3 regions of the Piscibacillus salipiscarius genome follow, and region 2 is predicted to be linked to each of the others. Evidence: riboswitches for the same ligand, from Rfam matches in the RefSeq annotation. Region 2 holds a riboswitch; each other region holds the start of a gene.
What was found. Region 2 has a riboswitch for thiamine pyrophosphate ahead of thiW (energy coupling factor transporter S component ThiW). Riboswitches for the same ligand answer to the same signal wherever they lie in the genome.
Positions count from the first base shown of each region.

Region 1: another riboswitch for thiamine pyrophosphate. It lies ahead of ACFSW4_RS04485 (ABC transporter substrate-binding protein); the one in region 2 lies ahead of thiW (energy coupling factor transporter S component ThiW).
Region 3: another riboswitch for thiamine pyrophosphate. It lies ahead of ACFSW4_RS03375 (YkoF family thiamine/hydroxymethylpyrimidine-binding protein); the one in region 2 lies ahead of thiW (energy coupling factor transporter S component ThiW).

Region 1 is NZ_JBHUMZ010000013.1:118,875-121,140, forward strand. It holds gene ACFSW4_RS04480 (S8 family peptidase) at 1-621, shown strand, start outside; TPP riboswitch at 680-789, shown strand; gene ACFSW4_RS04485 (ABC transporter substrate-binding protein) at 891-1,874, shown strand; gene ACFSW4_RS04490 (thiamine-binding protein) at 1,877-2,167, shown strand; gene ACFSW4_RS04495 (ABC transporter permease) at 2,167-2,266, shown strand, end outside.
Region 2 is NZ_JBHUMZ010000022.1:16,685-18,950, forward strand. It holds gene ACFSW4_RS10040 (ABC transporter ATP-binding protein) at 1-246, shown strand, start outside; gene ACFSW4_RS10045 (ABC transporter permease) at 221-997, shown strand; TPP riboswitch at 1,057-1,170, shown strand; gene thiW (energy coupling factor transporter S component ThiW) at 1,262-1,774, shown strand; gene tenA (thiaminase II) at 1,771-2,266, shown strand, end outside.
Region 3 is NZ_JBHUMZ010000011.1:115,147-117,412, reverse strand. It holds gene ACFSW4_RS03385 (hypothetical protein) at 1-282, opposite strand, end outside; gene ACFSW4_RS03380 (HD domain-containing protein) at 350-988, opposite strand; TPP riboswitch at 1,094-1,198, shown strand; gene ACFSW4_RS03375 (YkoF family thiamine/hydroxymethylpyrimidine-binding protein) at 1,291-1,878, shown strand; gene ACFSW4_RS03370 (ECF transporter S component) at 1,893-2,266, shown strand, end outside.

The sequences.
Region 1 (2,266 bases), on a different contig from region 2:
ATGGAAGGTGTTCAGTGGTGTATCGATCATAAAGATAGGCTAAATATTGGTGTAATTTCAATGTCTTTAGGAACACCTGCGAGTCGTTCATATCCAACAGAAGATGATGACCCAATGGTTCAAATCGTCGAAGCTGCATGGGATGCGGGAATTGTCGTCTGTGTTGCAGCAGGTAATGAAGGCCCAGATCAACAATCGATCGCAAGTCCAGGCATTAGTAATAAAGTGATAACAGTTGGGGCGATGGATGACAGAGGTACTATCGAACGACAAGATGATCGAATAGCTGAGTTCTCAAGCCGCGGGCCAACCATTTATAACGAAGTGAAGCCTGATGTTGTTGCTCCAGGTGTCGATATTATTTCTTTAAGATCACCAAATTCTTATATTGATAGGCTTCAAAAGAGTGCTAGAGTAGGTGAATACTACTTTACGATGTCAGGTACATCTATGGCCACGCCAATTTGTGCCGGAGTCGTTGCTTTGATTTTAGAACAAAACCCTTCTTTATCACCGGATGAGGTGAAAAATGTACTAATGGAAACGGCTGAAAGTCTAGGTGATCGCAACACGTATGGTGCTGGTTATATTCAAGCTGACCGCGCCTTATTAAACAACTAAAATGAGTTGCAATCACCTTAAGATTTTGTCATACTAAGATTGACAAAAGCATAACTAGATTAAGTTGTAGGGGGACCAGTGTTGCTGGTTGAGATTGTATCCGTAAGATACTGACCCTTAGAACCTGACCTGGCTGACACCAGCGTAGGGAACACCATTTATGTTAATGAACAAAAACGTGAACCCTAGGCATAGTCCTAGGGTATTTTTATACATAAAATTCCCTTTCAACTAGTCTAGTTATGACAAGACAAGGGGGGATTTTTAACATGAAAAAGATGATGCTTTTTATTTTTGCCTTACTTCTATTGTTATCAGCTTGTGGTAACAATAGTGAGGAAAGTGAAGATTTAAAAGACATTAAATTTGTACTAGATTGGACGCCAAATACGAATCATACTGGCATTTATGTAGCCAAAGAAAAGGGTTATTTTAAAGAACAAGGATTAGACGTTGAAATAATTATGCCGGGTGAAGCGAGCGCCGATCAGTTAATCGCATCAGGCCAAGCGGATTTTGGCATTAGTTATCAAGAAGGTATTACGGAAGCGCGAATTCAAGATGTTCCTATCGTTTCAATCGCTGCCATCATTCAGCATAATACATCCGGATTTGCCTCGCCGAAAGATAAAGGGATTACGTCGCCAAAAGATTTTGAAGGTAAAAAATATGGCGGCTGGGGAGCACCATTAGAAAAAGCTGTATTGTCATCACTGATGCAGCAAGAAGGAGCAGATGTCGATAAAGTTGAAATTGTAAATATTGGTGATGCTGACTTTTTTACAGCTGTTAAGCGCGATGTTGACTTTGCCTGGATCTATTATGGGTGGACTGGAATTGAAGCAGAATTAAGAGGCACTCCGCTTAATATGATCTATTTAACGGATTATAGTGAAAAGCTAGATTACTATACGCCAGTCATCGCAACGAATGAAGACATGATCAACGAAAACTCTGAAACTGTACAAAAATTTATGAATGCCGCATCCAAAGGGTATCAGTTTGCAATCGACAATCCAGAAGAATCAGCTAACATCTTAATTGAAGCAGTACCTGACCTTGACCCTGAGCTCGTTAAAGCGAGTCAAGAATGGTTATCGCCAAGATATCAAGATGACGCCAATCAGTGGGGGATTCAAAAGCTTAAAGTTTGGGAAAACTATGCTGAATGGATGTTAGAGCATGATTTACTAGAGAAGCCATTAGATGCTGAAGCGGCGTTTACGAACGAGTTTTTACCTGAGGAGGAATAAAGGTGGCAAATGCACTGGTTAGTATTCAAATCATTCCTAAAACTAAAAACGGTGAAGACGTGATTCCATACGTCGATGAAGCGATTAAATTAATCGAGGATTCTGGAGTAACGTATCAAGTGAATGCCCTTGAAACGACTATGGAAGGCGAATTATCAAAGCTGTTATCAGTGGTTGAAAATATGAACGAGAAAATGACCGAACTGGGCAGCCCTAGTGTGATTTCTCAGGTTAAAATAGCGTACCGGCCTGAAGGAATTACGATGGGTGAGTTAACGGAGAAGTATAGATGATGAAGTCATTAGTGAAACAAGGATGGCGACCAGCGTTGGTCATCATCCTTCTATTCCTGATCTGGGAGCTGTGTGTTCAGCTATTTCAAGTTCCAACTT
Region 2 (2,266 bases):
GAAGAAGTCCTCACAGAACAGCAGAAAGTAGCCATCCATAACCACTTTCCGATAGTTGAAATAAATGACCTCCAGATTAACGTGACCTTGGAAAAAGAAGACGACCTTTATATCATTATGGATATTTTAAAAAGTAATCAAACTAAAATTGAAAAAATTGATCGTACGACAGTCGATTTTGAACAGGTCTTTATGCAGTTAATAAAGGAGGGGAATGACATTGACACAGCTGTGGCATCTCACTAAAGCCAATATGGCAAAAGAATATATAGAGTTAAAACGCTATTATCCCAATACGATCACCATGATTGTTCAATTTTATTTCGTCTTTTTAGCCATGCTGCTAGGACTATATGCTATTGGAGACCCCCAACAAGTTGATACGAACGTACAATACGTCATAGTAAACTACGTGATATGGTTTTTCATGTTAACCATTATGCAAAATTTAGGGTTTGTCGTGCTAGTCGAAGCACAGAGAGGTACTTTAGAGCAGCTCTTTATGTCGCCACTCGGCATGTGGAAAGTGCTTTTAGCAAGAATTGTCTCAAATGTATTGATTTATGGTGTGATTGTGTTTGTGTTACTTATTCTATCTATGTTAACGGCCGGCGAGTGGCTTATTTTAAGAATTGATATCGCATTACCAATTTTTATGGTTACGACTTTAAGTATGATTGGAGTTGGCTTTTTATTAGCAGGACTTGCAATTATTATTAAACAAATTCAATCCGTCTTAAATGTCCTTCAGTTTATTTTAATGGGGTTAGCTTTTGTACCACTATCAGTAGCTCCTTATTTAGTGTTTGCTCCATTTTCCAAAGGAATTGATATGGTACGTCAAGTCATGATCCACGGATATACATGGGGAGATTTTACAGCATTAGATTACACAGCTTTGCTTCTAAATTCAGTCTTTTACTTAGTGTTTGGAATTTTTATTTATTTAAGGTCTGAAAAAATTGCTATGGAAAAGGGACTTTTGAGTCAATATTAAATTTGAACGTGACAGAATAAATATTCTTTGTTAAAGTAAAATTATGAAAATTGAAAATGATGCACTACTAGGGGTGCCCAATAATCGTGGGCTGAGAGGAAGCACGCATGCTTCTAACTCTTAAAGGACCTGATCTGGTTAATACCAGCGTAGGGAAGTAGCTATGTATGACTTAGTATGTCTTCTAACGTCAGGTCCAGTTATGGCCTGACGTTTTTTTGTGTATATTTAGGTCCTTTTTTAGCATCAAAGGGAGGTGAAGTAGTGGGGCAAGTTCGTAAATTAACTGTTATGTCAGTGTTTATTGCAATCGGTATTGTTGGATCTCAGTTTATTTGGTTTCCAGCAGGAGTTGCTAAAGCTTATCCAGTTCAACATGCCATTAATGTCATGGCAGCCATTTCCCTTGGAACAGGTCCAGCTGTGTTAATAGCATTTCTCATGGCTTTAATTCGTAATTTGCTAGGTTTAGGTACGTTATTAGCCTTTCCAGGGGGGATGATTGGAGCTTTTTTCGCAGGAATTTTATATAAAAGGTTTAAGAAAAAAGGTTGGGCTGCTGGAGGTGAAATCTTTGGAACAGGAATAATAGGAGCGCTTATAGCATTCCCAATCGCAAATTTCCTAATGGGCAGTTCAGCAGGTGCTTTATTTTTTATCCCTGTATTTATAGTTAGTTGTGTTCCAGGTGCCATAATGGGTGTCTTACTAACTACTAGATTAAATCAACACATAATAAGAGCAGCAGGTAACATTGAGGAGGAGGTAGCTAAATGAGCTTTACAGAAAATTTAAGACATGAAAACGATGATTTATTTCAAAAGATCTTTAATCACTCTTTTGTTAAAGGAATTGGGAACGGTGATGTCCCGTCTGAAGCGGTGAAGCATTATATTAAAGCAGATTTTGAGTACTTAAATTCATTTATTAAGGTTTATGCATTAGCCATAGTTAAATCAAGTAGGCGAAGTGATTTTCAGTTTTTTAACGAACAAATAAGTTTTATTTTAAATGATGAAACGCACCCACACCATAACTTTTGCCAGTATGCAAATGTGGATTATAAGTCGTTACAACATCATCCGTTACCACCAACAGCAGATCATTATATAAAACACATGCTATTTCATGCACAAAACGGAACATTAGCTGAGATTTATTCTGCGCTTTTACCTTGCCCGTGGACGTATTATGAAATTGCCTTAAATTTAATCGAGCACTTTAACATTAATGAGGAGCACCCTTTTTATGAATGGATTAGCTTTTATG
Region 3 (2,266 bases), on a different contig from region 2:
ATTAAAACTTTTTTGTGTATCAAATATTGTCACAATTGCTTTTATGTGTTGGTGATTGAAACTGACTGTTAAAGGGTTCTTTTCTTCTTTTCCTACTGACCAACCAGAAGTATCTTTAACTATAAGTGCACCATTTTCATATAAGACTTTACTAGAATTGTCTTTTTCTACCTGCTCTTCTTTGTTATCTTGAGGCTCATCCTTTTTTTCTTCAGCATCAGCCCCACAACCAGATAGAACAATCAATCCAGTAATCAAAAAATAAATCCACTTGTTACGCATTTATGTACCTCTCCCTCAATCAAACTACTCATACATTTCGGGATTCTTCAAAATTTGTGTGGGCTTTTTACTTTTTTCCACTCCATTCGTCGAAAAATTCTGCTAAAAATTGTTTCATCATGTTATGTCGTTCTTTTGCGATATTATACCCCGTTCTAGTATTCATAAGGTCTTTTAATTTTAGGAGTTTTTCATAAAAATGATTGATGGCAGTTCCATCACGTTTGCTATATTCTTCTTTAGTCATACCTTCCCGAGGTTCCACATCAGGGTGATGTATTAGATTGCCCTTTGAACCCGCATAAGTAAAACAACGAGCAATTCCAATAGCTCCAATCGCGTCTAGACGGTCAGCATCCTGAACTACTTTGGCTTCTAAACTAGTTAGCTTAGGGCCTTGGCCACCTTTATATGAAATGGTCTTAATAATGTATAAAATATGCTCTTGCTGTAGTTGAGGAATTTTAAGATCATCTAACCAATTTTTAACACGTTTGAGGCCAGCTTCTTCAGATTCGTTTAGTTTCTCATCAGCTAGGTCATGAAGAAGTGCAGACATTGTACAAATGAATGGATCAGCATTTTCTTCATCTGCTATTCGATTGGCCAAGTTAGTTACACGCTCAATGTGCCACCAATCGTGACCAGTACCCTCGTTTTCCAGTTCTTTTTTAACAAAATCTCTCGTAAGATTTATAGGGTCCATAAGTAACCCCTCCTTTAACTGTACTTTAAATACTAAATAAATTTTTTAACTTTACAAATTATTTTTACATGTTATATTTTTAAGTGTAAGAAAACTGCATAACCGAATCAACACTAGGGGAGCTACAAGCAAGTGGCTGAGAGGGCAATCGCCCGACCCTTAAAACCCGATCTAGATAATACTAGCGTGGGGAAGTGTAGGAGACTGTCTGAAGTACAGGTGAATTTTCGTACAGGTCAACTGCATTCCCACGGGAGTGCAGTTTTTTTAATTTATAAAAAAATTATAGGGAGGAGATTTTCATGACAAATCAATGTGGAACAAGTCGTATTGCGGGATGCCAGTTCACCCTTTATCCGATGAGCGACCAATTTGTCGACATTATTTTATCGGCGTTAGAAGAAGTCGATACATCAAAAGTCTGGAAAGATACAGACGATGTGAGTACGTGTATTCGCGGAAAAATAGTTCACATTTTTGATGTGACAGAGGCCATTTTCCTACACGCAGCAAAAACAGGTGAACATGTTGCCATGAGTGGTACGTTCTCGATTGGCTGCCCAGGGGATTCACCTGGAGATGTTTATATGGATGAGACGAATGAACCACAGAACCAAGCAAACATCCAAGAGCTAGAGCAAAAGGCTGGATGTAAGTTTTCGCTATACCCAATGGGGCGAGAAGATTACATGGAACAAATTATGAATCAAATCGATTTGTCAAAAGAGCGTGATGTTAAAGTGAGCGCATCACACTATGCCACTCGTTTAGATGGTGATGTTAAAAATATCTTTAAAACGTTACGCGAATCTTTTAACCAAGTTCAACAAGAAGTTTCACACGTGACTATGACATTTACGATATCGGCTAATAGCCCATCAAACAATTAAAGGAGAGGTGAACCATGAATCAATGGAAACTTAAAGAGATTGTTTTAATGTCGATTTTAGGTGTTGTTTTTGGGTTTATTTATTTAGCATTCTTTGGTGTTGGAAAAGTTCTATATGGCTTTTTTGCCCCGTTCGGACTTGCTGATATGGGTTATGAAATCATTTATGGCATTTGGTTTATTGTTTCAGTCATCGCCGCTTACATTATAAGAAAGCCTGGTGCGGCGTTTTTAGCTGAAATGGTTGCAGCATTAGTTGAAGTCCTAGCAGGGTCAACGACTGGACCTCAGTTATTAATCTCTGGTGCCATACAAGGTTTGGGGGCAGAGTTAGCATTCGCAGCGACAAGGTGGAAAGATTATCGCCTGCACATTTTAATGTTATCTGG